2 regions of the Streptomyces sp. NPDC050433 genome follow, and region 2 is predicted to be linked to the other one. Evidence: predicted binding sites of a transcription regulator. Region 2 holds the regulator's gene; the other holds the start of a gene.
The links. Region 2 encodes HrcA, which represses chaperone genes, less so after heat shock. Its sites were predicted from a motif close to TTNGCACTCNGNNNNNCNGAGTGCNAA; they were not measured.
Positions count from the first base shown of each region.

Region 1: groES (co-chaperone GroES) is a predicted target of HrcA. The motif match lies at 5,832-5,858, and genes of this name have one in related genera.

Region 1 is NZ_JBITIB010000001.1:128,101-148,039, reverse strand. Features, by position in the region: gene ACIBLA_RS00800 (LysR family transcriptional regulator) at 1-790, opposite strand, end outside; gene ACIBLA_RS00795 (MOSC domain-containing protein) at 885-1,562, shown strand; gene ACIBLA_RS00790 (SDR family NAD(P)-dependent oxidoreductase) at 1,654-2,457, shown strand; gene ACIBLA_RS00785 (hydroxyacid dehydrogenase) at 2,572-3,570, shown strand; gene groL (chaperonin GroEL) at 3,648-5,273, opposite strand; gene groES (co-chaperone GroES) at 5,375-5,683, opposite strand; gene ACIBLA_RS00770 (dihydrofolate reductase family protein) at 5,971-6,543, shown strand; gene ACIBLA_RS00765 (polysaccharide deacetylase family protein) at 6,607-7,620, opposite strand; gene ACIBLA_RS00760 (SAM-dependent methyltransferase) at 7,693-8,943, shown strand; partial or broken gene ACIBLA_RS00755 (hypothetical protein) at 9,166-9,522, opposite strand; gene ACIBLA_RS00750 (hypothetical protein) at 9,595-10,236, opposite strand; gene ACIBLA_RS00745 (metalloregulator ArsR/SmtB family transcription factor) at 10,359-11,165, shown strand; gene ACIBLA_RS00740 (RNA polymerase sigma factor) at 11,191-12,480, opposite strand; gene ACIBLA_RS00735 (YciI family protein) at 12,518-12,871, opposite strand; gene ACIBLA_RS00730 (hypothetical protein) at 13,009-13,260, opposite strand; gene tsaD (tRNA (adenosine(37)-N6)-threonylcarbamoyltransferase complex transferase subunit TsaD) at 13,271-14,374, opposite strand; gene rimI (ribosomal protein S18-alanine N-acetyltransferase) at 14,367-14,852, opposite strand; gene tsaB (tRNA (adenosine(37)-N6)-threonylcarbamoyltransferase complex dimerization subunit type 1 TsaB) at 14,873-15,532, opposite strand; gene ACIBLA_RS00710 (hypothetical protein) at 15,647-16,198, shown strand; gene ACIBLA_RS00705 (hypothetical protein) at 16,210-16,410, opposite strand; gene tsaE (tRNA (adenosine(37)-N6)-threonylcarbamoyltransferase complex ATPase subunit type 1 TsaE) at 16,689-17,276, opposite strand; gene ACIBLA_RS00695 (alpha/beta hydrolase) at 17,248-18,483, opposite strand; gene alr (alanine racemase) at 18,480-19,682, opposite strand; gene ACIBLA_RS00685 (S8 family peptidase) at 19,850-19,939, opposite strand, start outside.
Region 2 is NZ_JBITIB010000016.1:118-8,970, forward strand. Features, by position in the region: gene ACIBLA_RS20360 (DUF3097 domain-containing protein) at 1-819, opposite strand; gene ACIBLA_RS20365 (MBL fold metallo-hydrolase) at 844-1,566, opposite strand; gene hrcA (heat-inducible transcriptional repressor HrcA) at 1,730-2,746, shown strand; gene dnaJ (molecular chaperone DnaJ) at 2,747-3,880, shown strand; gene ACIBLA_RS20380 (nitronate monooxygenase) at 3,983-5,056, shown strand; gene ACIBLA_RS20385 (16S rRNA (uracil(1498)-N(3))-methyltransferase) at 5,053-5,793, shown strand; gene ACIBLA_RS20390 (histidine triad nucleotide-binding protein) at 5,879-6,238, shown strand; gene ACIBLA_RS20395 (ribonuclease Z) at 6,252-7,160, shown strand; gene ACIBLA_RS20400 (PfkB family carbohydrate kinase) at 7,267-8,379, shown strand; gene ACIBLA_RS20405 (PhoH family protein) at 8,531-8,853, shown strand, end outside.

The sequences.
Region 1 (19,939 bases), on a different contig from region 2:
GAGCCGCCTTCGGCAGCACCGACTCCATGGCCAGCTCCGGCAGCACCGCGACCCCGAGCCCGGCCCCGACCAGGCCGATCACCGCCGGGTAGTCGTCCGTCGCAAAGTCGATACGGGGGGTGAAACCCGCCTTCTCACACGCGTCCACCAGTTGGTGACGGCAGCGCGGGCAGCCCGCGATCCAGGACTCGTCGGCGAGGTCGGCGATGGAGACGGCGGCGGCCCCGGCCAGCCGGTGCCCCTCGGGGAGCAGCCCCACCAGCCGGTCGGTGAGCAGCGGCCGTACGACCAGGTCGTCCCACTCCTCGGCGCCGCCGCCGGAGTCGTCACGGGTGGAGTCGTAGCGGAACGCCAGGGCCACGTCGCAGTCGCCGTCGCGCAGCATCTCGACGGAGCGCGGCGGTTCGGCGTCGACCAGTGAGACACGGGTGCCCGGATGCGCGGCGCGCAGGGCGGCCAGGGCGGCGGGTACCAGCGTGGAGCTGCCGCTGGGGAACGAGACGAGCCGCACCCGCCCGGCGCGCAGGCCCGCGATGGCGGCGACCTCCTCCTCGGCTGCTGTGAGCCCCGACAGGATGCCCGTCGCGTGCCGTACGAGCGCTTCGCCGGCCTGGGTGAGCCGCATCGCGCGGCTGGTTCTGATCAGCAGGGTCGTACCGACCGACGCTTCGAGGACCTTCATCTGCTGGCTGACGGCCGGCTGGGTGCACCCCAGCTCGCGCGCGGCGGCGGAGAACGAGCCGGTGGCGGCGACGGCGCGCAGGACACGGAGATGGCGGGCTTCGATCACCCCTCAAACATAAGGGACGCTTGGGGGCAGCGGAAAATGAGGAGAAGAGCGTTTGAGAGGCGTGTGCGCCGGTGGGCGGGTTAGCGTGCCCGGCATGAAGCTTCTGACCGTGAATGCGGGGCGGGCCAAGACCGTCGAGTACACCGACGCGCCGGGCGGCGCCACCGGCATCGACAAGCAGCCGGTGGACGGTGCCGTCGCGGTGCGCGATCCCGGACCGAAGGGGGTCGGCGCCAGCGGTCTGGCCGGGGACACGGTGTGCGACCTGCGCCATCACGGCGGCAGCGACCAGGCGGTGTATGTGTACGCGCGCGAGGATCTGGACTTCTGGGAGCGGGAGTTGGGCCGTCCGCTGGGCAACGGCAGCTTCGGCGAGAATCTGACGACGTCGGGTCTCGACCTGAACGGGACGAAGATCGGCGAGCGTTGGCGGGTTGGTCCGGATCTGGTGCTGGAGGCGACCAGCGGCCGGATTCCGTGTCGTACGTTCGGCGGCTGGCTCGGTGAGAAGGGCTGGGTCAGACGGTTCACGCGCGAGGGCGTCACCGGTGCGTACTTCCGGGTCGTCGTGCCCGGCGAGATCCGCGCGGGCGACCCGATCGAGATCGTGCACCGGCCCGACCACGAGGTGACGGTGGCTCTCGCCTTCCGGGCCGCGACGACCGAGCGCGATCTGCTCCCGCGGGTGCTGGCGGCCGGAGAGGCCCTGCACGCCGAGGAGTTGAGGACCGCGCGGGAGTACGTGGCCAAGTACGGCGCCGGCGCCGCGTAGACGAACTGAACCCGCGGGCGTCCGGCGGGGGCGCTTTCCGGTGGCCGGACGGGCGCTCACGCCGGGCGCGCGACCGTCTAACGTGCCGCCTATGACGACTGCTTTGATTACGGGCGCGACGGCGGGGATCGGCGCCGCCTTCGCGCGGCGGCTGGCGGCGAGCGGGACCTCCCAGTCGGGCGGTGTGGGAAGCGGCCACAACCTGGTGCTGGTCGCCCGCGACACCGAGCGCCTTCAGCGACAGGCCACCGAACTCCACGACCTGCACGGCATCGAGGCGGAGGTGCTGACCGCCGACCTCGCCACGGAGGACGGGATCACCGCGGTCGAGCGCCGCCTCGCCGACCTCAAGCACCCCGTCGATCTGCTCGTCAACAACGCGGGGTTCGGGAACAAGGGCCGGTTCCTCGACGTCTCGATGGCCGACGAGCTGACGATGCTGAAGGTGCACTGCGAGGCGGTGCTGCGGCTGACGTCGGCGGCCGTCACCGGGATGAAGGCGCGCGGGCGCGGCGGGGTGGTGAACGTGGCGTCGGTGGCGGCGTTCCTGCCGCGTGGGACGTACGGCGCGTCGAAGGCGTGGGTCGTGCAGTTCACCCAGGGGGTGTCGCGGGACCTGGAAGGGACGGGGGTACGGCTGATGGCGCTCTGCCCCGGTTTCACGCGGACGGAGTTCCACGAGCGGGCGGGCATGGGGACGGACAACATCCCCAACTGGATGTGGCTGGACGCCGACAAGCTGGTGACGGCGGCGCTGGCGGACCTGGCGCGCGGCAAGACGGTGTCGGTGCCGGACCCCCGGTACAAGGCCCTGATGGGCGCGGTGAAGCTGACGCCGCGCGGGCTGCTGGGCGGGATCACGTCGAAGACGGGCCGGAAGTACGGCCCGCGGTAGGGCCGGTTCGATCACGCCGCACTAAAGTCCTCGTACCGGGCCGTCCCTTCCGCACCCTCGGAGGAATCCATCGTGCACGACGCCACCGACAACCGGCCGTCCGCGCTGCTCTCGATGAGTCCGGACGTAGCGGAGCGGCTGTTCTCCCCCGCTCGTCTCGCCCGACTGACCGGCCTCGTACGCGTCGATCCGAGTCTGGTCGCGCACACCCTGACCGGTCCCGGCCTCGACCCCGCCGTCGCCGCCGCCCTCGCGGACGCCGAACTGCTGATCACCGGCTGGGGCGCGCCCCCGCTCACGGCCGAGGTCCTGGAGGCCGCGCCCCGGCTGCGGGCGGTCGTGCACGCGGCGGGCACCGTCAAGCACCATGTCACGGACGCCTGTTGGGAGCGGGGCATCGTGGTCGCTTCGGCGGCGGGGGCCAACGCCCTTCCCGTCGCGGAGTACACGCTGGCCGCGATCCTCTTCTCCGGCAAGCGGGTCCTCGGCTCGGCGCACCGCTTCCGGGAGGTACGCGGCTCCCTCGACCGGCACCAGGAGCTGGGCCCGGCGGGCAACTACCGCCGTACGGTCGGCATCGTCGGCGCGTCCCGGATCGGCCGACGCGTGATCGAGCTGCTGCGGCCGTTCGACCTCGACGTCCTGCTGTACGACCCATACATCGACGCTGCCGCCGACGAGGCCGCCACGCTGGGTGTCGAGCAGATGCCGCTGGACGAACTGTGCGCGCGTGGCGATGTGGTGTCGGTTCACGCGCCGCAGGTCCCGGCCACCCGCCATATGATCGGCGCCGCCCAGCTGGCGGCGATGCCGGACGGGGCGACGCTGATCAACACCGCGCGCGGCTCGCTGATCGACGAGGACGCGCTGCTGCCGCATCTGGTCGCCGGGCGGCTGAACGCGGTGCTGGACGTGACGGATCCCGAACCGCCGCCGCCCCACTCGCCGTTGTACGACCTGCCGAACGTGCTGCTGACCCCGCATGTCGCGGGCTCGCTGGGCGGTGAGATCCACCGGATGACGGATCACGCGCTGGACGAGGTGGAGCGGTACGTGAAGGGGCTGCCGTTCGAGGATCCCGTACACGCCTCGACGCTGCCGCACTCGGCCTGAGAGCGACAGGAACGCGCCGAGGCCCGGCTCCCCCGAAGGGGCGCCGGGCCTCGGCGCGTGAGAGCGACCGACCTGCGTCAGTGGCTGTGACCGTGGCCGCCGTGACCGGCGTCGGCCTCTTCCTCGGCCGGCTTCTCGACGACCAGGGTCTCGGTCGTGAGGAGCAGCGCGGCGATGGAAGCGGCGTTCTCCAGCGCGGAGCGGGTGACCTTGACCGGGTCGATGACTCCGGCCTTCACCAGGTCGACGTAGTCGCCGGTCGAGGCGTTGAAGCCGCTGCCCTTGTCCAGCTCGGCGACCTTCGCGGTGATGACGTAGCCCTCAAGGCCGGCGTTCTCGGCGATCCAGCGCAGCGGCTCGACCACGGCGCGGCGGACGACCGCGACACCGGTGGCCTCGTCGCCGGTCTTGCCCAGGCCGTCCTCCAGCACCTTGGCGGCGTGCACCAGGGCGGAGCCACCACCGGAGACGATGCCCTCCTCGACCGCGGCGCGGGTCGCGGAGATGGCGTCCTCCAGACGGTGCTTCTTCTCCTTCAGCTCCACCTCGGTGGCGGCGCCGACCTTGATCACGCACACGCCGCCGGCCAGCTTCGCGAGGCGCTCCTGGAGCTTCTCGCGGTCCCAGTCGGAGTCCGTGGACTCGATCTCGGCCTTGATCTGGTTGACGCGACCGGTGACCTCGGTGCTGTCGCCGCCGCCGTCGACGATCGTCGTGTCGTCCTTGGAGACGGTGACGCGGCGGGCGGTGCCCAGCACGTCGAGACCGGCCTGGTCGAGCTTGAGGCCGACCTCCTCGGCGATGACGGTCGCGCCCGTGAGGGTGGCGATGTCGCCGAGCATGGCCTTGCGGCGGTCACCGAAGCCGGGGGCCTTCACCGCGACGGCGTTGAAGGTGCCACGGATCTTGTTGACGACGAGGGTGGACAGCGCCTCGCCCTCGACGTCCTCGGCGATGATCAGCAGCGGCCGGGAGCCGCCCGCCTGGATGACCTTCTCCAGCAGCGGGAGCAGGTCCTGGATGGAGCCGATCTTGCCCTGGTTGATCAGGATGTACGGGTCGTCGAGGACGGCCTCCATACGCTCCTGGTCGGTCACCATGTACGGCGAGAGGTAGCCCTTGTCGAAGGCCATGCCCTCGGTGAACTCCAGCTCCAGACCGAAGGTGTTGGACTCCTCGACGGTGATGACGCCGTCCTTGCCGACCTTGTCCATCGCCTCGGCGATCAGCTCGCCGACCTGCGAGTCCTGGGCGGAGAGCCCGGCGACGGCCGCGATGTCGGACTTGTCCTCGATCGGGCGCGCCGTGTCGAGCAGTTCCTTGGAGACGGCGGCGACGGCGGCGTCGATGCCCTTCTTCAGGGCGGCCGGGGAGGCGCCGGCGGCGACGTTGCGCAGGCCCTCGCGGACCAGCGCCTGCGCCAGCACGGTGGCGGTGGTGGTGCCGTCACCCGCGATGTCGTTGGTCTTGGTCGCCACCTCCTTGACGAGCTGGGCGCCAAGGTTCTCGTACGGGTCGTCCAGCTCGACCTCGCGGGCGATCGTGACACCGTCGTTGGTGATGGTCGGGGCGCCGAACTTCTTGTCGATGACGACGTTGCGGCCCTTGGGGCCGATCGTCACCTTCACCGTGTCGGCAAGCTTGTTGACGCCGCGCTCAAGGGCGCGACGGGCGTCCTCGTCGAACTTCAGGATCTTCGCCATGGGAGCTTTCTCTTGTCCTCTCGAACGAACAACGAACTACGCCCCGGACCACCCGGCGATGCGGGGGCCAGGGGCGCAGTTTCACAGCGTGACTGAGATGATTACTTCTCGATGATCGCGAGCACGTCGCGGGCCGAGAGGACGAGGTACTCCTCGCCGCTGTACTTCACTTCAGTGCCGCCGTACTTGCTGTACAGAACGACGTCGCCGACGGAAACGTCGAGCGGAAGCCGCTCGCCGTTCTCGAAGCGACCCGGACCGACGGCCAGGACGACGCCCTCCTGGGGCTTCTCCTTGGCAGTGTCCGGAATAACCAGGCCAGAGGCCGTGGTCTGCTCTGCGTCGAGCGGCTGGACCACAATGCGGTCCTCAAGCGGCTTGATGGCAACCTTGGTGCTGGCGGTCGTCACGATCCGACCTCCCCCTTCGGAGATCTCACGGGGTTAACTGTCCGGGTGGCGCGACCTGGCTGATCCGTCGTCGCGGGTGCCGGACCTGTCCTGTCGCGCATTTGGCACTCTCCATTGGGGAGTGCCAGAGCCGACACTATGACCGCGATTAGCACTCGGTCAAGCTGAGTGCCAATTCAGCCCCTGCGCCGCGGCGATCCCGGCGCGCCGATGAGTTTCCACGCCGTCCGCGGTCAGTCAGTGAGAGTGGCCGGGACATGTAACACGAGACAGCCAGGAGACCTTCCATGCGCACACTGATCAGCACCGCCTTCGTCTCGCTCGACGGCGTCGTGGAGGCGCCGGGCGGCGAGCCGGGCTACCGGAACTCCGGCTGGACCTTCAAGGACGTGGAGTTCCTTCCGGAGGCGTACGAGATCAAGGGCCGCGAGCAGGAGGAGGCCACCGCGATGCTGCTGGGGCGGACCAGCTACGAGGCGTTCAGCCCGGTCTGGCCGGGCATGGAGGACTTCGCCCGCTACAAGATGCTGCCGAAGTACGTGGTCTCCACGACCCTCACCGACGACGACCTGGTCTCGGACTGGGGTCCGACCGCGATCCTGCGGTCACTGGAGGAGGTCGCCGCGCTGAAGGAGACCGAGGGCGGCCCGATCATCGTCCACGGCAGCGCGACCCTCAACAGGAGCCTCTCGGACGCCGGTCTGATCGACCGTTACCACCTGCTCGTCTTCCCGCTCCTGCTCGGCGCGGGCAAGCGGCTGTTCAGCGAGACGGACAAGGACGCCCAGAAGCTGCGGCTGGTCGAGTACGAGACGTACGCCAACGGCCTCCAGAAGAACGTCTTCGACGTCGTCCGCTGAGAACGCGTAACGCCCCTGCGGCGCAGGGGCGTTACGGCGCGGGAGCACGTACGGGGTCACGCCTCAGACGTAGTCCTCCAGCTTCGCCACCGCATAGCCCTTGTCGGTGATCTTCTTCATGACGTACCGGATCATGTCGGGCATCGAGCCCTTCCATTCCTCGTCCCCGCGGAAGTGCGTGAGGACGATGTCGCCGGGGTGCAGGTCCCGGTCCCACTCGCGCCACTCCATGTGGTCGGGGAACGCCTCGGACGACCAGAGCGGCACCGCCTTGACGCCGCAGGTCTTCGCGGCGCGCAGAGTGTCGGCGTTGTAGTTGCCGTACGGCGGCCGGAACAGCTCGGGCCGCTTGCCGTACCGCTTCTTGATCTTGTCCTGCTGGCCGCAGATCTCCTTCTTCTGCTTCTCGTAGGAGAGTCCGGGGAGATAGGGGTGGGTGAGGGTGTGGTTTTGCAGGGAGACACCGCGGGCCTGCATCTTCTTGAAGTAGGCGTAGTCGTCCCTGATGACGTAGTCACTGAGGAAGGCGCTGTACGGGATCTTCAACTCGGCCATCATGCGCAGCAGTTCGGGGTCCTTCTCGGAGCCGTCGTCGATCGTCAGGAAGACGACCTTCTCCTTGGTCGGGACATTGGTGATGACCGGCGGCAGGGTCGCGCCGCCGGTGACCTCGAAGCCCTTGCGGGTGGTGATCTTCGGCTTCACGGCAGGCGGCGGGGGCGCGGCGAGCGGGGTCTTGGCGAGCTTCCACTTCTTGGCGGCGACGGCGCGCAGCGCCTGGGACTTGGTGACAGCGGCGGCGGCCTTCTTTGCGGCGTCGGCCTTCCTGGCGGCCTCGACCCCCGGTCCGGGGCCGCCACGGTCCGGCTTCTCGGTGGCGGACTCCACCGGTCCACCGCCGCCACCACCGCCGTCCCCGCTGCGGCCGGCGCCGCCGCCCCGGTCGTCGGGCTCCGCCGCGCAGGCGGAACCGAGCGCGGCGATCAGGAGTACGGCGACGATCGCGCGCGCCCGTACGCCGGAGTGCCTTTTCCATGTCTTTGCGGCCTTTTCTTCGTTTTGTCTTACTAGTTGCATGGCGCCGCATCCTGTCAGCGCCGGGCCCACGCACCCGGCCGACACCGCCGGTAAGCGCCGACGGTCCCCCGGCTGGCCCACAATGGCCCGGTGACCGACCGCACCCCCGCCGCCCCCTCCGCCCTCACCCTCCTCCTCTCCGAGGAGGGACAGACCCTGCTCGCCGCCCTCCGCGACCACGACCCGGCGCAGGAGCTGGCACTGGCGACCCGGCTGCGCCGCGACCACCCCGCCGAGCTGGTCTCGGCCGCCCTCGCGCAGGCCCGGCTGCGGCAGCGCGCGGTCGCGAAGTTCGGCGAACGGGACGCGTACCGCATGTACTTCACGGCGCACGGCGTCGAGCAGGCCACCCGCACGTCGGTCGCCGCCCACCGGGCGGGCCGGTTCCGGGACATCGGCGGCACCGGCGCCGGCCCGGCGCGGATCACGGACCTGTGCTGCGGCATCGGCGGCGACGCGATCGAGCTGGCCCGCGCGGGATTCGCCGTGACCGCCGTGGACCGTGACCCGGCGACGTGCGAGATCGCCGCGCACAACGTCCGTACGCTGGCGCCTGACGCCCCGCCACCGGCGGTCGTGTGCGCGGACGTCATGACGTACGACCTTCGCGCCGCACCCGCCCCCGACGCCCTGTTCATCGACCCTGCCAGACGTGGCGGCCGGGGGCGGATCTTCGACCCGGAGGCGTACTCGCCGCCGCTGTCCTGGGCCATCGAGGCAGTGCGTACGGTCGGCGCCGGCGGCATCAAGATCGCGCCCGGCATCCCGCACGAGCTGGTCCCCGACGACTTCGAGGCCGAGTGGATCTCCGACGGCGGCGACGTCAAGGAGGCGGTGCTCTGGCACGGTGCGAGCGGGGCGGCCGGCGCGATCACGCCCGGCGCGCGGCGTGCCACCCTGCTCCCCGCCGGCATCACGCTCACCGGTCGCGGCCTGCCGAACCCCGAGGTCAGAAAGGTCGGCCGCTACCTGTACGAGCCGGACGGCGCCGTCATCCGCGCCCATCTGGTCGCCGAGGCCGCCGACGAACTGGACGGCGGGCTGATCGACGAGACGATCGCGTACATCACGGCGGACGAGCGCCGCCCCACGCCGTACGCGACGGCGTACGAGATCACCGACGAGCTGCCGTTCAACCTCAAGCGGCTCAAGGCCCTGCTCCGCGAGCGCGAGGTCGGCGTCCTGACGGTGAAGAAGCGCGGCTCGCCGGTCGAACCGGAGGAGCTGCGGCGGAAGATGAAGCTCCAGGGTCGGGGTTCGGCCACGGTCTTCCTCACACGGGTCGCGGGCGCGCCGACGATGCTGCTCGGCCGACCGGCCTGACGCGTGCCGCCGACATCGCCGCGCCACGCCTGGGGCGGGGCCGGGCGGAGTCGTAACTGCTCAGTCTTGATCCTTGGGTTCTTTGGGCTCTTTGGGCTCCTTGGCCTCTGGCTTCGCCAGTGGGTCCTTGGCCTCCGGCTTCGCCGGGGGCTCCTCCGGGGGCTCCGAGGGCTCCTCCGGCCGGGTGGCCTTGAGCTGGGCGTCCAGGATCCGGGCGTCCAGGTCGGTGATGTCGTCCGCGTAGATCTGCGAGAGCGGCTGGGGCCCGACGTACTGCTGGCAGTTGCACTGCGCCAGCTCGTACCGCTTCGGTTTCTTGTTCTCGTCCCAGGCCGTCGCCACTTCCACGTTCTCGTGGCACTTGCCCTGCTTGTCATGCTTGGCGAGATGGTGCGAGCACCCGCAGACGGGCTCCGGCGGCTTGTGTGACTCCTCCAGGGCGAGCCGGCCGCCCTCGACGAGCTTGATGCGCTCCACTCTTCGCTCGTGCCGGGTGCGCAGCGCGCTCCGGCCCGTATCGGCGACCCAGCTGAAGCCGCCGACCATGAAGAAGACGAAAATCCACCACAGCCAGTTCATCCGCCGCCCCTTCACCCCATGAAATGGCGCATGCGTTCCATCCAGGATAGAACGGGTGGCGTCGGAACGACCTCAGGGAGCGGCAGACGGGGGTCGCGCGGTGACCAGCCGGACCGCCCACCGGTAGTGCGTGACGGCCTTCACGACGCCGATCAGCCCGGCGATCCACAGGAGCGCGCCCGCGCCCATGACGTACGCGACCTCCACGTACGTGTCCTCGCCGCGCCGCGCCGTCGCGGGCGTCTCCAGCGACAGCCACAGACCGAGCGCCCCGACCAGGAACGAGACCAGCAGCCAGCACAGGCTCAGGCCCGGCAGCCGTAGCCGCGCGTCGCCCGCCGGGTCGCTCGCCAGCGCCCCCCACTGACGCGTCAGCCGGTGCATCGCTGCGTCCCGGCGGAGCAGCAGGCCGAGGACGATCCCGGCGGCCGTCATGACGCCGACGCCGAGCGCCCCGATGACCGCGCCGATGATCAGGCCGAACGGGTCCACGACCTCCTGGACCACCGCCCGCACCGCCCCGCCCACCATCAGCCAGCCGATCTGCACCCCGGCCACGAGCAGCAGGAACTGCGCGAGCCGCACGGCCCCCATGCCCCGCCCGACGAGCCAGGCGAGGATCCCGGCGCGGTCGGCGAGCAGCGCCTGCTCGTCGGGCCAGGTGCGTATGCGTACGGGGGGCGGAGGCGGCGGCAGCTCTGTACGGCGGGACATGCGGCGACAGTATCGCCGCCGGTGGTCCGCCTCGGACCACCCCGTTTGACATGCAGCCGTCCAGCTGCCTAAATTATAGGCAGCTGAATGGCTGCATATCGAAGATGACGCGGGGACGTGTGATGGACGAGGTCTTCAAAGCGCTGGCCGACCCCGGCCGGCGGCGGCTGCTGGACAGTCTCGACGCCCGTAACGGGCAGAGCCTGCGGGAGCTGTGCGCCGAGCTGGACATGGCCAGGCAGTCCGTCAGCAAGCATCTGGCGGTTCTCGAAGCGGCGAATCTCGTCACCACGGTGCGGCGCGGCAGGGAGAAGCTTCACTACCTCAACGCCGTGCCGATCAACGCCATCGCCGACCGCTGGATGAACAAGTACGACCGCGGCCGGGCGAGCGCCCTCGCGGACCTCAAAACGGCACTGGAGGACAGCACCATGACCACAACCGACACAAGCGGCGACACCGCGTTCGTCTACCGCACCTACATCAGGACCACCGCCGAGAAGCTCTGGCAGGCGCTGACCGACCCGGCGTTCACCACGCGCTACTGGGGTGTGACCTTCGATTCGGACTGGCGCGCAGGATCCGAGATGTCCTGGGAGCAGTTCGGTGTGAGGATCACCGACCCCGAGCAGGTCGTGCTGGAGTCGGAGCCGTACCGCCGGCTCTCCTACACCTGGCACACGATGACGCCGGAGTTCGCCGAGGCGGCCGGACTCGGCGAGGAGTACCGCGGCAAGGCCGCCGCCGAGGAGCGCTCGAAGGTGACCTTCGAGATCGAGCCCATGGGGCCGACGGTCAAGCTGACCGTGATCCATGACGGCTTCCGGCCCGGCTCCACCATCCTGTCGAGCGTCAGCGAGGGCTGGCCCGCGCTGCTGTCGAGCCTCAAGACGATGCTGGAGACGGGCGAGACGCTGCCCGAGGCGTGAGGAAGCTGTCCGGGGACATTCGGGGTCAGAGCCCGGCCGCCCGCTCCTCCAGCAGCCTGCGCTCGCGTTCGTTGCGGGTCAGCCCGGCCGCCCGTACGAACTCGGCCCGCGCCTCCTCCGTACGCCCCAGCCTGGCCAGCAGATCCCCGCGCACGCTCGGCAGCAGGTGGTAGCCCCTGAGCGCGGGCTCCGCCGCCAGCGCGTCGACCAGCGCCAAGCCCGCCTCGGGCCCGTCGGCCATCGAGACGGCGACCGCGCGGTTCAGCTCCACGACGGGCGAGGGGGTGAGCGCGGCGAGACGGCCGTACAGCCCGGCGATCGTGGCCCAGTCCGTGTCCTCGTACGTCACCGCCCCCGCGTGACAGGCGGCGATCGCCGCCTGGAGGGCGTACGGGCCGGGGGCGCCGCCCAGCGCGCTCGCCCGCGTCAGGGCCTCGACGCCGCGCCGGATGAGCAGCCGGTCCCAGCGGGAGCGGTTCTGGTCGGCGAGCAGGACGGGCGCGCCGTCGGGTCCGGTACGGGTGGCCGTACGGGACGCCTGTAGCTCCAACAGGGCCGCCAGCGCGTGCACTTCCGGCTCCATGGGCATCAGCCCGCTCAGTACGCGCGCGAGCCGCAGCGCGTCCTCGCAGAGGCCGGGGCGCAGCAGGTCGTCCCCGGCGGTCGCGGAGTAACCCTCGTTGAAGACGAGGTAGATGACCTCCAGCACGGAGCTGAGGCGCGCGCCGCGCTCCGCGCCGTACGGCACCTCGAAGGGGACACCCGCCTTGGCGAGACCGCGCTTGGCGCGCACGATGCGCTGGGCCACGGTCGGCTCCGGCACCAGAAAGGCGCGCGCGATCTCCTCGGTGGTCAGTCCGCCGAGCAGCCGCAGGGTGAGGGCGACCCGCGCCTCGGTGGACAGGACCGGGTGGCAGGAGACGAAGACGAGCCGCAGCAGGTCGTCGGCAATCTCATCGGCATCGGCATCGGCACCGGCGGGCTCGGGCGGTGGCGGCGCCGTGTCCTCAAGGGTGCGGCCGACCTCGGCGAGCTTGCGCGCATACGTCTCCCGGCGGCGTACGAGATCGATGGCGCGGCGTCTGGCGGTGGCCATGAGCCAGGCTCCCGGATTGTCCGGGACGCCCGACTCCGGCCACTGTTCCAGCGCGGCGACCAGCGCGTCCTGCGCCAGCTCCTCGGCGATGCCGACGTCGCGTACGACGCGGGCGACGGCGGCGATGATCCGCGCCTGCTCTATGCGGAACACCGCTTCCACCGCGCTCGCGCTGCCGCTGGCGCCACCTCTGCCGTCGCCGTCCGCCGTCACGGCCACCCATCAGAGCACCGGGGTGGACGGACGGCAAACCGGGCTACTCGGCGATCTGGCGGGTCTCGGCGGTCAGCGTCCAGTAGTCCTCGTGGATCTGGAGAAACCGCTTGGCCCACTCGACGGCCTCGGCCTGGGTCTTGGCCTGGACGATCGAGTACCCGCCGATGACCTCCTTGGACTCGGTGAACGGCCCGTCGGTGACCGACAGCTTCCCGCCCGACCAGGTCACCCGCGTGCCCTCGGCGGACGGGTGCAGCCCGCCGGTCTCCAGCATGGCGCCGGCCTTGTTCATCTCCTCGGCGAGCTGTCCCATCCGTTCGCCGAGTTCGGCGCTGTGGCCCTCGGCGGGCAGGTTGGACTCGTCGATGTGGATCAGGGTCATGAAGCGCGGCATGGTGACTCCTCGATGTGCGGCGGGACTGTTTCCCGCCTCTCACCCTTGCGTCGAACGGGCGTGGCCCGGATCGACACACGCCACGACTTTTCTCGGAAGTTTTTCGTGTGTGCCGGCGACCGGCCCGAGTTTCGAGGTCAGTCGGCCGTCTCGAACCGCCAGCGGTGCACGGCGCGCGCCACCAGATCATCCGCCGGCTCCGGGATCTCGGGCAGTTCCGCGTCGTACGGGGCGTCCCACCAGGTCATCACCAGCACCCGGCCGCCCGGCGCGGTGAGCGTCTCGCGGCGGGGCGGGGCCGGGGCGAGCGTCCGCGACCGGGCCCACGCGAGCAGGTCGGCGCCCCGGCCGGGCGCGGCCTTGGCCTCCCACATCAGGGCGACCGTCATGAGCGGACCGTCATGAGTAGAGGTTCTCCTTGCTGACCTCGTGCACATGGTCGTGATCGTGGCTGTGCCCATGACCCGGTACGTGGGTCTCGGTCACCGGCAGCGAGGAGTCCGCCGACAGGTCCCAGTCCGACGCGGGCCGGTTCCGCGCCACCATCTCGGCGCCGAGCGACGCGACCATCGCACCGTTGTCGGTGCACAGACCCGGCCGGGGCACCCGCAGCCGGATGCCCGCCCGCTCGCACCGGTCGGCGGCCAGCGCGCGCAGCCGGGAGTTGGCCGCGACGCCGCCGCCGATCATCAGGTGGTCCACGCCCTCGTCCTTGCAGGCGCGCACCGCCTTTCGCGTCAGCACGTCCACCACGGCCTCCTGGAAGGACGCGGCCACGTCCCGTACGGGCACCTCCTCGCCCGCCGCGCGCTTCGCCTCGATCCAGCGGGCGACGGACGTCTTGAGCCCGGAGAAGGAGAAGTCGTACGGCGCGTCGCGCGGACCGGTCAGTCCGCGCGGGAAGGCGATCGCCGCCGGGTCGCCCTCGCGCGCCAGCCGGTCGATCACCGGGCCGCCGGGGAAGCCCAGTTGGAGCACGCGCGCGATCTTGTCGAAGGCCTCGCCCGCCGCGTCGTCGATGGTCGCGCCCACCGGCCGTACGTCGGCGGTGATGTCCGGCGCGAGCAGCAGCGACGAGTGCCCGCCGCTGACCAGCAGCGCCATCGTCGGCTCGGGCAGCGGCCCGTGCTCCAGCTGGTCGACGCAGATGTGCGAGGCGAGGTGGTTCACGCCGTACAGCGGCTTGCCGAGCGCGTACGCGTACGCCTTGGCGGCCGACACACCGACCAGCAGCGCACCGGCCAGCCCCGGACCGGCCGTGACCGCGATCCCGTCCAGGTCACGGGCGCTCACCCCCGCCTCCTTCAGGGCGCGCTCGACCGTCGGCACCATGGCCTCCAGGTGCGCGCGGGAGGCGACCTCGGGGACGACGCCGCCGAAGCGGGCGTGCTCGTCGACGCTGGACGCGATGGCGTCGGCGAGCAGGGTCGTACCGCGGACGATGCCCACGCCCGTCTCGTCGCACGAGGTCTCGATGCCGAGGACGAGAGGTTCGTCAGCCATGGATCCCTGTTCCTTGTGTCGGTGGGCGCCGCTCGTCCCGCATGGACAGGCGCATGACGAGGGCGTCGACGTTGCCCGGCTGGTAGTAGCCCCGGCGGAAGCCGATGCGCTCGAAGCCGAACCGCTCGTACAGCTTCTGCGCGCGGGAGTTGTCCACCCGTACCTCCAGCAGCACCTCCTCGCACTCGAAGGCGGTGGCGTGCTGGAGGAGATCGGTGAGCAGCCGCGAGCCGAGCCCGGTCCCCCACTGGTCGCGCGCGGCGGCGATGGTCTGTACGTCGCCGAGGCCACCGGCGGCGGCGAGTCCCGCGTACCCGGCGATCCGGCCGTCGTCGGTCTCGGCGACCACGTAGCGGCGGGTGGCGGCGGGGCCGCGGGCGTGCGCCAGCTCGGACCAGAACATGCCCGGTGACCAGGCGTCCTCGGGGAACAGCTCGTACTCCAGCGCGAGCACGGGCTCGATGTCCCACCAGCGCATCTCGCGCAGCGTCGTGTCGGTCACGTCGGGGTGACCACCTTGTAGTTCTTCGGCACCTGCGCGTCGGGGCGGCGCAGATAGAGCGGCAGCGCGGGCAGGAACCCGTCGTGGTCGCCCGCCGCGAGTCTCCCGGCGGCGAGGGAGGCGAGCGCGGCGGCCGACTGGTGCTCGGGCCCGCGGGCGTCGGGGAACGCGTCCGGGTAGAGCGCGCCGCCCGCTCCGACGACGGGCAGCCCGGCCAGCCCGGCCGCGATGTCGGCGGGCCGGTCGACGGCGGGCTCCGTCAGCCGCGTACGGGAGTCCGCGTACCGCGCCCAGTACACCTCCTTGCGGCGGGCGTCCGTCGCGACCGCGAAGGGCTCGTCGAGCCCGGCGGCGTACGCGAGTCCGTCCAGCGTGCAGAGCCCGTGGACGGGCACCCCGAGCGTCGAGCCGAATGCCGCGGCCGTGACGAGACCGACGCGCAGCCCCGTGTACGGGCCGGGGCCCACGCCGACGACCAGGTCCGTGACGGCGTCGAGCGTGAGCGAGGCCTCGGCGAGGACGCGGTCGACGGCGGGCAGCAGCAGCTCGCCGTGTCGGCGCGCGTCGACCTGGCTCTCGGCGGCGAGGACGGAGACACCGTCGTGGAGGGCGACGGTGACGGCGGGCGTGGCGGTATCAACGGCGAGCAGGAGCACACGAACAGCCTACGGCTCCCCGGAGGGCCCCCGGAGCCGCGCGGGGCGCCCCGTCCGGCTCCGCGCCTGCTGCTACCGTCACCACGCAGACGTACGTACGAGAGGTGGATCAAGGTGTCCAGGAGCAGCTCGGGATTCGTGGCCGGGCTCACCGCGCTGGCTGTGGCGGCCGTCGGTTTCCTCGCGTACCAGGCGTCGGCGAACGTGCCGGACCAGCTCTCGAAGCCCAGGCCCGGCTCGTCGGCCTCCCCCTCTCCTTCGCCCAAGGAGGAGAAGGAGGACGCGCACGCGGTCCCCGCGAAGTCGGGCGACGGGCCGCGCGTCGTCTACGCGCTGAAGGCCAAGCGCGTGTGGCTGGTGGGCACGGCGGCGCAGAAGCCGGTGACCTTCGGGGTCATGCCGAGCACGGTGAGCCCGGAGCCGGGCACGTACGAGGTCATGTCGCGGTCCGGGCAGGGCACGGGGTCGGACGGGGTCGACATCGAGCACGTGGTGCGGTTCGCCAGCGTGGACCAGGTCGCGATCGGGTTCAGCGCGGCGGTGGACGGGACGATGCCGAGCCCGGACCCGAATCTGAAGACGGGCGGGGTCAGGATGACGCCGAAGGACGGCGACGCGATGTGGACGTTCGCGACGATCGGCTCGAAGGTCGTCGTCGTCCCGTAGGCGTACGGCGGTTACGCGGCCTCGTTGTCCCTGTCGGCCGTGTCCTCCACGTCGGCTCGGGTCTCGGCCGGCGGCGGGGTCGATACGGCACTGGCCGCCGCGCACGAGGCCAGCAGATCGCTCATCGACACGGACGAGGGGTCCGGGGTCGAGGTCTGGGTCGGGGTCGTCGGCTCGGCCGGGGGCGTTTCGGTGCTCTCTGATGCCGACATGGATGCCTCCTGAGGCTCCGGGGGCAGGCTAAGTTAGGTAGACCTAACCAAATCTCTTCACCATGTGACCACGCGCCGCACGGCATGAGCAAGAGTTTACCGACATCGCGTCGGAATCGACGCGGGCCACGTGACGCGGGTCACAGGGAACTCCGGGCGTGTGACTGACGACGCAGATATCGGACGCCCGCAACGAAAATGCCGAGCATCGGGCCGCCCCGAGAACCACTGGCACCCGAAGCCGGAAGGGGCCTGAACGGACTGAACGAACCGACGGATCAGACCCGGCCGTCGCCGTCCGCCTCCCGGACGACGGCGGCCGAGGCCGGGTCCACGCCCAGGTCCAGGTCCACGTCCGCCCAGCGCCCGCCGATGCCGATGAGGGTGACCTCGCGCCGGTCGTCCTCGGGCGTGGCGAGCGGGTCCACCGCACCCACGACGCGGTCGATCACCACGTGCAGCCGGTCGTCCGACAGCTCCTCGACCTTCCCGTCGCCCCACTCCACGACCACCACCGAGTCCGGCAGCGACACGTCGAGGTCCAGGTCCTCCATCTCGTCGAGACCGCCGCCGAGCCGGTACGCGTCCACGTGCACGAGGGGCGGGCCGGAGCCGAGCGAGGGGTGCACCCGTGCGATGACGAAGGTCGGCGACGTGACCGCGCCCCGTACGCCGAGCCCGGCGCCCAGGCCTCGGGTCAACGTCGTCTTGCCCGCGCCGAGTTCGCCGGTGAGCATCACCAGGTCTCCGGGGCGCAGCAGACCGGCGAGCCGTCGGCCCAGCTCGCCCATGTGCTCGGGTGAGTGGACGGTGATGACGGTGCTACGGGTACGGCTCTCAGCCGCCGGGCTGTGCGGTGCTTCCATACGTACCCACGTTAGTGGCTGCCGGCACGGCCCCGACCCGTACCAGCAGGTCGGCCAGCCGGTCGGTGACCACCTCCGGGTGCTCCAGCATCACCAGGTGGCCCGCGTCCGGCACGATCACCAGCTCGGAGTCCGGCAGCAGGTCCGCGATGGCCTCGCTGTGCGAGCTGGGGGTGACGAGATCGCGGTCCCCGGCCAGCACCAGCACCGGGACGTCCGTGAAGACCGGCAGCGCGGCCGACTCGTCGTGCTCGGTGAAGGCCGGGTAGAACTCCGCCACGACGTCGATCGGCGTCCCCTCGATCAGCCGCTCGGCGAATCGCGCGACGGCCGGGTCCACGTCCTTCGAGCTGAACGAGTAGCGCTTGATCAGCCCGGCGAAGAGATCCGCGGTGGCCCGCCGCCCCCGCTCGACCAGCTCGGTCTGCGAGCCGAGCGCCTTCAGGACACCGGGCAGGACGCGGCGTACGGCGTTCACGCCCACCACCGGCAGCCCGAAGCTGACCTCGCCGAGCTTGCCGCTGGAGGAGCCGACGAACGCGGCGCCGACGACCCGGTCCCGTACGAGTTCGGGGCAGTGGCCCGCCAGGGCCATCATCGTCATGCCGCCCATGGAGTGGCCGACGAGGACCAGCGGGCCCTCCGGCGCCGCCTCCTCGATGACCGCCCTGAGGTCGCGGCCGAGCTGGTCGATCGAGACGGGAACACCGTCGGGGCCCTGCTGCGCGGCGCCGCGCCCGGAGCGGCCATGGCTGCGCTGGTCCCAGAAGACGGTCCGCACCAGACCGCGCAGCGCGGCGCGCTGGAAGTGCCAGGAGTCCTGGTTGAGGCAGTAGCCGTGGCTGAAGACGACGGTGACGGGCGCCGGGGCCTTGCGGCCGAACAGCCGGCGGCGGCGCGGGGTGCCCGCGCCGGTCTCCGGGTCGACGTCGTCCACCTCGAAGTACAGCTCGGTCCCGTCGTCGGCGACGGCCGTGCCGGGGGTGCCGCGCAGGGAGCCGTACGGCCCGGTCGAGTCGAGCGCGAGCCGCGCCTTCTTGCGCATGCCGCGGCCGACGGTCAGCCGCTCGATGGCGACACCCGCCGCGGCGCCCGCGGCGATCACGCCTATCGCGGTGCCGGCGATACCGGCGATCCGCCAGTTGCCCCCGGCGCCGGCGGCCTTGCCGGCGGCTGACGCCATGTCCCCCGCGCTGCTCTCGCTCAACGTCCCGCTCCTCGTCGTCCCGTGTCGTCCTGGTCGTCGGCGCCCACATAGACGCGGGGCACACGCGGGCCGATACGGGTCACGATCTCGTACGCGATGGTGTCGGCCGCCTCCGCCCAGTCGGCGGCGGTCGGCTCGCCCCCGCCCCCCGGCCCGAACAGCACGGCCGGCGCGCCCTCCTGCACGGCGTCGGCGTCCGGCCCGGTCCCGAGATCCACGACGAACTGATCCATCGCGACCCGCCCCGCCACCCGCCGCACCGCCCCGCCGACGAGCACGGGGCCCCGGCCGGACGCGTGGCGCGGGATGCCGTCCGCGTACCCGAGGGGGATCAGGCCGAGGGTCGTCTCGGCGGGGGTCAGGTACTGGTGCCCGTAACTGACGCCGTGCCCCTCCGGCACCCGCTTCACCAGCGCCACGGACGCGGCGAGGGTCATCACGGGCCGCAGCCCGAAATCGCGCGAGGTGCCGAGTTCGGGGCTGGGGCAGATGCCGTACACGGCGATACCGGCCCGGACGAGGTCGAAGTGCGCCTCGGGGAGCGTGAGGGTGGCCGGGGAGTTCGCGATGTGCCGGACCTCGGGCTCGATGCCGGCCTTCTCGGCGTACACCAGCAGCTCCCGGAACAGGTCGAGCTGCCCGGTGATCGACGGGTGGCCGGGCTCGTCCGCGCACGCGAAGTGCGACCACAGGCCGGTGACGCGGACGGTGCCCGCGACCTCGGCGGCGCGGGCGGCGGCGACGAGTTCGGGCCAGTCGTCGGGCTGGCAGCCGTTGCGGCCGAGCCCGGTGTCGGCCTTGAGCTGAATCCGCGCGGGCCGCCCGGCCTCACGCGCGGCCTCGGTGACCTCGCGCAGCGCCCACATGCCGGACACGGACATGTCGAGACCGGCCTCGATGGCCTCGCGCCAGGGGTCGCCGGGGGTCCACAGCCAGCACAGGATCGGCGCCCGGATCCCGGCGGCCCGCAGCGCGAGCGCCTCGTGCGGCGTCGCGGTCCCGAGCCACGCCGCTCCGGCGTCCAGGGCGGCCCGCGCGCACGGTACGGCGCCGTGTCCGTACGCGTCGGACTTCACGACGGCCATCAGCTCGGCACCGGGCGCGAGCCGCGCCCGCAGGGCACGGACGTTGCCACGGAGCGCGCCGAGATCGATCTCGGCACGGGCACGAAGGGGCGAGGTGGGTACGGTTCCGGTCATCCCCCACAGTCTCTCAGAGCCCCCCGACCTGCTTGGCAGGGTTCACCGGGGGTGGCGGGGGCCGGACCTTGGAAGAGCACCGGGCGTACCGCGGGGCCGGAGCCCCGTGGCACGCCCGGCTGTCAGGCTGTCCGGCTGTCCGGCTGTCCGGCTGTCCGGCTGTCCGGTTACGGGATGACGCGCAGCAGCCGGTTGGGCGTGCCGGTGCCGGGGTTGGTGACAACACCGGGCGTGGCAGCGGCTACCAGGGCACTCGA
Region 2 (8,853 bases):
CTACACCGGGTCCGTCACGAAGTCGATCAACTCCTCCACCCGCCCCAGCAGCGCCGGCTCCAGGTCGCGGAAGGAGTGGACCGAGGACAGGATCCGTTGCCACGCCGCACCGGTGTTTTCCGGCCAGCCCAGGGAACGGCACACCCCCGTCTTCCAGTCCTGGCCGCGCGGGACCGTCGGCCACGACGGGATCCCCACCGACGACGGCTTCACCGCCTCCCAGACGTCGATGTACGGGTGGCCCACGACCAGGACATTCTCCCCGGTCACCTGCTCGGCGAGGCGGAACTCCTTGGACCCCGGCACCAGATGGTCGACCAGCACCCCGAGCCGCGCGTCCGGCATGGGGCCGAACTCCGCGACGATCGCCGGTAGATCGTCGATTCCCTCCAGGTACTCCACGACCACGCCCTCGATCCGCAGGTCGTCCCCCCAGACCCGCTCGACCAGTTCCGCGTCGTGCCGCCCCTCGACGTAGATGCGCCCCGCACGGGCCACCCGCGCCCGTGCGCCCGGAACGGCGACCGAGCCGGAGGCCGTACGGGCGGGCCGGGCCGGGCCACCGACAGTGGGCCGGACCAGGGTGACCACCCGGCCTTCGAGCACGAACCCCCGTTCCACCAGCGGGAACACCCGGTGCTTGCCGAAGCGGTCCTCCAGGGTGACCGTCGGGCCCTCGGCCGTCTTCTCGCAGCGGATCACCGCGCCGCAGAAGCCCGTCGACACCTCCTCGACCACCAGATCCGGTTCGGCGGGCACCTCGGGCACCGGCTTCGAACGCTTCCAGGGCGGGGTCAGATCGGGGCTGTAACTGCGCATCCGCAGACGATAACGGGGCCCGCTTCACGCCGTGCCGAAACGCGCGGCCAGCGACCCTCGTTGGGCCCGTACGAACGCCGCGTCGACGGCCGCGCCGTGGCCGGGAACGTACACCGCGTCCTCGCCGCCCAGCGCCAGCAGCCGGTCCAGCGCGGCCGGCCAGCGGGAGGGGATCGCGTCGTCGCCGGCCTGCGGTTCCCCCGACTCCTCGACCAGGTCGCCGCAGAAGACGACCTCCTGGTCGCCGGGGACCAGCAGCGCGAGATCGTGCCCGGAGTGGCCGGGCCCGACATTGGCCAGAAGTACCTGCCGTCCGCCGAGATCGAGCGTCCACTCGCCGCTCACGGGGTGCCCCGGCACGGCCAGTACGTCCACCGCAGTGGCCGCTTCGGAGGCGGGCACCCCGTGCCGTACGGCAGAGGACCGCAGGCCGTCGCGGTCGCGCAGCAGCAGCTCCGCCAGGCCGACCGCCCCGTAGACCTCCGCGCCCGAGAACGCAGCCGTCCCCAGGACATGGTCGAAGTGCGGATGGCTGAGCGCGATGTGCGTGACGCGACGGCCGCCGCACAGCGCCTGCGCCTGCGTGCGGATCTCCGCGCCCTCACGGAGCGTGGAGCCCGTGTCGTAGAGAAGGACGGCGTCCTCGCCCACGACGAGGCCGACCGTCGCATCCCAGCCAGGCAGTCGCCGTCTGCCGACGCCGGAGGCGAGTCGTTCCCAGCCGTGCTCTTCCCAACGGACGTTCATACGGCGACGCTATCGGTGGGGAGGGCGGTGCCGCGCGGTGGCGTGACCGGTCGGCCTTGCTAGGGGCGTACCTGACGGCCGTACACTGGGCCGGGGAATGCTGGCACTCCTGCGTATCGAGTGCCAGGCCGGATCCGATGACCCAGAGCTGGAGGTGTGCGCGATGCTGAGCGAACGCAGGCTTGAGGTGCTGCGCGCCATCGTCCAGGACTATGTCGGCACCGAGGAGCCCGTCGGCTCCAAGGCGTTGACCGAGCGGCACAAGCTCGGTGTCTCCCCGGCCACCGTGCGTAACGACATGGCGGTCCTGGAGGACGAGGGCTTCATCGCCCAGCCCCACACGAGTGCGGGCCGCATCCCGACGGACAAGGGCTACCGGCTGTTCGTCGACCGGCTGGCGGGCGTCAAGCCGCTGTCGGCGCCGGAGCGCAGGGCCATCCAGAACTTTCTCGACAGCGCCGTCGATCTGGACGACGTGGTGGGCCGTACGGTGCGGCTGCTCGCGCAGCTGACCCGGCAGGTCGCGGTCGTGCAGTACCCCTCGCTGACCCGCTCGACGGTGCGGCACGTGGAACTGCTCTCGCTGGCCCCCGCGCGGCTGATGCTCGTTCTGATCACCGACACCGGCCGGGTCGAGCAGCGCATGATCGACTGCCCGGTGCCGTTCGGCGACACGTCGCTGGCGGACCTGCGGGCCCGGCTCAACGCGCGGGTGGTGGGGCGCCGGTTCGCCGATGTGCCGCTGCTGGTGCAGGAGTTGCCCGAGTCCTTCGACCTGGAGGACCGGGGGACGGTGTCCACGGTCCTCGCGACGCTGCTGGAGACGCTGGTCGAGGAGACCGAGGAGCGGCTGATGATCGGCGGCACCGCCAATCTGACGCGCTTCGGGCACGACTTCCCCCTGACGATCCGGCCGGTGCTGGAAGCACTTGAGGAGCAGGTCGTGCTCCTCAGGCTGCTCGGCGAGGCCGAGGACTCGGGCATGACCGTACGAATCGGGCACGAGAACGCCCACGAGGGCCTCAACTCCACGTCCGTCGTCGCGGTCGGCTACGGTTCGGGCGACGAGGCAGTCGCCAAACTCGGCGTGGTCGGACCGACCCGCATGGACTACCCCGGAACGATGGGAGCGGTACGCGCAGTGGCACGTTACGTCGGACAGATCCTGGCGGAGTCGTAAGTGGCCACGGACTACTACGCCGTACTCGGCGTACGCCGCGACGCATCACAGGACGAGATCAAGAAGGCATTCCGCAGACTCGCCCGCGAGCTGCACCCGGATGTCAATCCCGATCCCAAGACGCAGGAGCGCTTCAAGGAGATCAACGCCGCGTACGAGGTGTTGTCCGACCCGCAGAAGAAGCAGGTCTACGACCTCGGCGGCGACCCCCTCTCACAGGCGGGCGCCGGCGCGGGCGGCTTCGGGGCCGGTGGCTTCGGCAACTTCTCCGACATCATGGACGCGTTCTTCGGGACGTCGCAGCAGCGTGGGCCGAGGTCGCGGACGCGGCGCGGCCAGGACGCGATGATCCGGCTGGAGATCGACCTCAACGAGGCGGCCTTCGGTACGACGAAAGACATCCAGGTCGACACGGCCGTTGTCTGCACGACCTGCTCAGGCGAGGGCGCCGCTCCCGGCACCTCGGCGCAGACCTGCGACATGTGCCGTGGTCGCGGCGAGGTCTCGCAGGTCACCCGTTCCTTCCTGGGCCAGGTCATGACGTCGCGGCCGTGCCCGCAGTGCCAGGGCTTCGGTACGGTCGTGCCGACCCCCTGCCCCGAGTGCGCCGGCGACGGCCGTATCCGGTCGCGCCGCACGCTCACGGTCAAGATCCCGGCGGGTGTCGACAACGGCACCCGTATCCAGCTCTCCGGCGAGGGCGAGGTCGGGCCCGGCGGCGGCCCGGCGGGTGACCTGTACGTCGAGATCCACGAGTTGCCGCACACGGTGTTCCAGCGGCGCGGCGACGATCTGCACTGCACGGTGACCATCCCGATGACGGCGGCGTCGCTGGGCACGCAGTGCCCGCTGGAGACGCTGGACGGCGTCGAGGACATCGACGTCCGTCCGGGCACCCAGTCGGGCCAGTCGATCCCGCTCCACGGCCGCGGCATCACGCATCTGCGCGGCGGCGGCCGGGGCGATCTGATCGTCCATGTCGAGGTCATGACCCCGTCGAAACTCGACCCGGAGCAGGAGCGGTTGCTGCGAGAGCTGGCGAAGCTCAGGGGCGAGGAACGGCCCACCGGGCAGTTCCAACCGGGGCAGCAGGGGCTTTTCTCACGGCTGAAGGACGCGTTCAACGGGCGCTGACGCGCGCTGTCGTCGGGCGCCGCAGGGGCTGTTCCCGGCCCCCGCGGCGCCCGACGGTGAACCGGTACCGAGGCTCCACGGGCGACATGGCACCATGCGTGCATGTCCTCCGTGTTGACCGACATCTGCCGGTATCCGATCGTGCAGGCTCCCATGGCCGGCGGCGGGTCCTGCCCGCAGCTGGTCGCGGCCGTCGGTGATGCCGGAGGGCTCGGCTTCCTCGCCGCCGGCTACAAGACCGCCGACGGGATGTACCAGGAGGTCAAGCAGCTGAGGGGGCTCAGCGGCGCCGCGTTCGGGATCAATCTGTTCATGCCGCAGCCGCACCACGACGACCACGCGGCCGTGGAGGTCTACCGCGAACAGCTCGCCGGTGAGGCGAGTTGGTACGAGACCCCGCTCGGCGACCCCGACGCGGGCCGCGACGACGGGTACGAGGCCAAGCTCGCGATACTCCTCGACGATCCCGTCCCGGTCGTGTCGTTCACCTTCGGCTGCCCCACACCCACCACCCTCGACGCCTTCAGCCGCGTCGGCACGCTCACCGTCGTCACGGTGACCACGCCGGAGGAGGCCCAGACCGCCGAGTGGTCGGGCGCCGACGTCGTCTGCGTCCAGGGCGTCGAGGCCGGCGGCCACCAGGGCACCCACCGCGACGACCCCGCCACCGACGGGGCGGGCATCGGGCTGCTGTCGCTCGTCACGCAGGTACGGGAGTCCGTACGGCTGCCGGTCGTCGCGGCCGGCGGGCTCATGCGCGGCGGCCAGATCGCCGCCGTCCTCGCCGCGGGCGCCGACGCCGCCCAGTTCGGCACCGCCTTCCTCGTCTGCCCCGAGTCCGGCGCCCACGCCCTGCACAAGCACGCCATGACCAACCCGCTGTTCACCCGCACCGAACTCACCCGCGCCTTCACCGGCCGGCCCGCGCGCGGTCTCGTCAACCGCTTCATGCGCGAACACGGCCCCTACGCCCCGCCCGCGTACCCGGAGGTGCACCACCTCACCGCCGGACTGCGCAAGGCCGCCGCCAAGGTCGGCGACCCCCAGGGCATGGCTCTGTGGGCCGGCCAGGGGCACCGGATGGCCCGCGCTCTGCCCGCCGGACAGCTGGTGGACGTCCTCGCCGGTGAACTCGACGCCGCCCGCGCCTCGTTGACCCTGGGAAACGCCTCATGACCGCACCTGTCTTCGTCGTCGAGGCCACTGTGGCTCTGCGGCCCGGCACCGTCACGCTCGACGGTCCCGAGGGCCGCCACGCCGTCTCCGTAAGGAGGTTGCGTGTCGGGGAGGAGGTCGTCCTGACCGACGGTGCGGGCACCGGCGCCCACGGGACCGTCGCAGCCGTCCACGGCAAGGACCGGCTGGACGTGGATGTCACCGGCGTACGTACGGAGGACCCGCCCGCGCCCCGTATCACCGTCGTCCAGGCACTGCCCAAGGGGGACCGGGGCGAGCTGTCCGTCGAGACGATGACCGAGACCGGCGTCGACGCGATCGTGCCCTGGCAGGCCGCCCGCTGCATCACCCGGTGGAAGGGCGAGCGGGGCGCCAAGTCCCTGGCCAAATGGCGCGCCACCGCCCGCGAGGCGGGCAAGCAGTCCCGCAGACTCCGCTTCCCCGAGGTCGCCGGGGCGATGTCCTCCAAAGAGGTCGCGGCGTTGCTGGCCGCCGCCGACTTCGCCGCCGTCCTGCACGAGGAGGGCAGCGAACCGCTGGCCACCGCCGAACTCCCCGCTGCCGGGAGCCTCGTGCTCGTCGTCGGCCCCGAAGGCGGCGTCTCCCCGGACGAGTTGGCGCTGTTCGCGGACGCCGGGGCCGTGCCGTACCGGCTGGGCCGCACCGTCCTGCGCACCTCCACCGCCGGCACGGCCGCCTGCGCGCTGCTGCTGGGCCGTACGGGCCGCTGGTCCTGATCGGGTGCCGTCGGCGGCCCGATAGCATGCCTCCGTACGGAAGTGACCAGGGGCGATCGGCCGATGCGATGAGGAGACCCGGACCATGGCGGGAGAACGACAGGCCGACTGCCTGTTCTGCAAGATCGTCGCCGGGGAGGTGCCCGCCACCGTCGTCCGCGAGACGGACACCACCGTGGCCTTCAGGGACATCAACCCGCAGGCACCCACACATGTGCTGGTGATCCCCAAGGTCCACTACCCGGACATGGCCGCGCTCGCCACCGCCGAGCCGCTGATCGCCGCCGACATCCTGCGCGAGTCCGCCGAGGTCGCCGCCGAGGACAAGACCGTGGGCAGCGGCTACCGGGTGGTCATGAACACCGGCAGCGGCGCCGGCCAGACCGTCTTCCACGCGCACGCCCACGTGCTCGGCGGACGCGGCCTCAACTGGCCCCCCGGCTGAGCGGCCCGGCACCTTGTCCGTACGAGAACTGGTCGTCCTGGGGACCGCCAGCCAGGTCCCCACCCGGCACCGCAACCACAACGGCTATCTGCTGCGCTGGGACGGCGAGGGGATCCTCTTCGATCCGGGTGACGGCACCCAGCGCCAGATGGTGCGCGCCGGAGTCGCCGCGTACGACATCAACCGGATCTGCGTCACGCACTTCCACGGCGACCACTCGCTCGGCCTCGCCGGGGTGATCCAGCGCATCAACCTGGACCGTGTCCCGCACGAGGTCACCGCGCACTATCCGGCGAGCGGACACGCCTTCTTCAGGAGGCTGCGGTACGCGACGGCGTACCGCGAGACCGTCGGCATCACCGAGGTGCCCGTCGACGCCGACGGCGTGCTCGCCCGCACCGACTCGTACACCCTCCAGGCCCACAAGCTCTCGCACCCCGTCGAGTCCTACGGCTACCGCATCACCGAGCCCGACGGCCGCAGGATGCTCCCGGAGCGCCTTGCCGCCCACGGCATCAAGGGCCCCGACGTGGGACGCCTCCAGCGGGACGGCGAGCTGCGCGGGGTGACGCTGGCCGACGTCAGCGAGGAGCGCAGAGGGCAGCGCTTCGCGTTCGTCATGGACACCCGGCTCTGCGACGGGGTGCACGCGCTGGCCGACGGCTGCGACATGCTGGTCATCGAGTCCACGTTCCTCGACGAGGACGAGCAACTGGCCGCCGACCACGGTCATCTGACGGCGGGACAGGCGGGTGAGGCGGCACGGAAGGCCGGCGTACGGCACCTCGTACTGACGCACTTCTCGCAGCGCTACAGCGACCCCGTCCAGTTCGAGTCGCAGGCCAGGGCGGCCGGTTACGAGGGCGAGCTGACCGTCGCGGCCGACCTCGTCCGCGTACCGCTCCCCAAGCGCTCCGGCTGACCGCGACCCGGCCGACCTGCGGCGACCGCACGGCCTGCCCTCACCCCGACTGTCAGTGCCATCGTGCACACTGTCCGGATCCGTACGCCGATCCGGGAGCGCGACCGTGACCCCACGTGAAGGAACGCCGCAGGAGCACACCGCCCATGTCGACCCGCTGGGCGCCCTGCGCGCCCCGGACGACCCGGACTGCGACGTCTACCTGACCGGCACGGTCTTCCTCGACATCATCTTCACCGGCCTCGACAGCGCCCCCGTGCGCGGCACCGAGTCCTGGGCCAGGGGCATGGGTTCGAGCCCCGGCGGCATCGCCAACATGGCCAGCGCGCTGGCCCGGCTCGGCCTGCGCACGTCGCTGGCGGCGGCCTTCGGCGACGACCACTACGGCGAGTACTGCTGGGACGCCCTGGAGCAGGGCGAGGGCATCGACCTCTCCCGCTCACGCACCGTCCCCGGCTGGCACTCACCGGTCACGGTCTCCATGGCGTACGAGGGCGAGCGCACGATGGTCTCGCACGGCCACGAGGCCCCGCCGCCCGAGGGCGCCCTGCCCGAGTGCCCGCCCCGCGCGAGGGCCGCCGTCGCCGCGCTCACACCGGGCCGCAGCGACGAATGGATCGCCCGCGCCGCGGGGCACGGGGCGCGGGTCTTCGCCGACGTGGGGTGGGACGACACCGGCCGCTGGGACCTGGCCGGACTGCCCGACCTGGCGCACTGCGAGGCGTTCCTGCCCAACGCCGAGGAGGCGATGCGCTACACCCGTACGGACTGCCCCAAGGCCGCCGCGCGGGCGCTCGCCGAGGTGGTGCCGCTGGTGGTCGTGACCCTGGGCGCGGAGGGCGCGTACGCGGTCGACAGCGCCACCGGCGCCACCGCCGAGGTGCCGGCCATCGTCGTGGAGGCGCTGGATCCGACGGGCGCGGGTGATGTGTTCGTCGCCGGTTTCGTCACCGGCACCCTCGCCGGCTGGCCGCTCGCCGACCGGCTCGCCTTCTCCGGACTCACCGCGGCGCTGTCGGTCCAGGAGTTCGGCGGATCGCTGTCGGCTCCCGGCTGGGCGGAGGTCGCCGCGTGGTGGAGCTACGTCCGCAAGTCGTCGGACCAGGATCCGGCGGCCCTGCGCCGATACGCCTTCCTGGCAGGACTGTTGCCCGCACCGAGCCGACCGTGGCCGCTGCGCAGGGCCGTACCGACGATCGGTTTCGGGCGTTCGGGCTGACCTCGCCGCCCGGAACCGGTCCCGCTCTCCACAAACGCGCACGGAAAAGCCCTACGGCCTTGTCAGTGCGGAGTCGTACGCTGGTACCCAGAGGTTGTCGAGCGGCGAGAACCCTGCAACGGGAGGTATGCGCAGGCCACAGTGCCGGCCCATGACTCAGACACCCACAGTTCGGACCCCCGCGCCCGGTCAGGCGCGAGCCCAGTTCACCATCCCCTCCAAGCACCCGATGGTGACGATCCTGGGTTCCGGTGACTCGCTGCTGCGCGTGATCGAGAAGGCGTTCCCGGCCGCCGACATCCATGTCCGGGGCAATGAGATCAGCGCCGTGGGCGACGCGGCGGAGGTCGCGCTGATCCAGAGCCTGTTCGACGAGATGATGCTGGTGCTCCGCACCGGTCAGCCGATGACGGAGGACGCAGTGGAACGCTCGATCGCCATGCTCAGGGCGAGCGAGAACGGCGGCGCGGACGG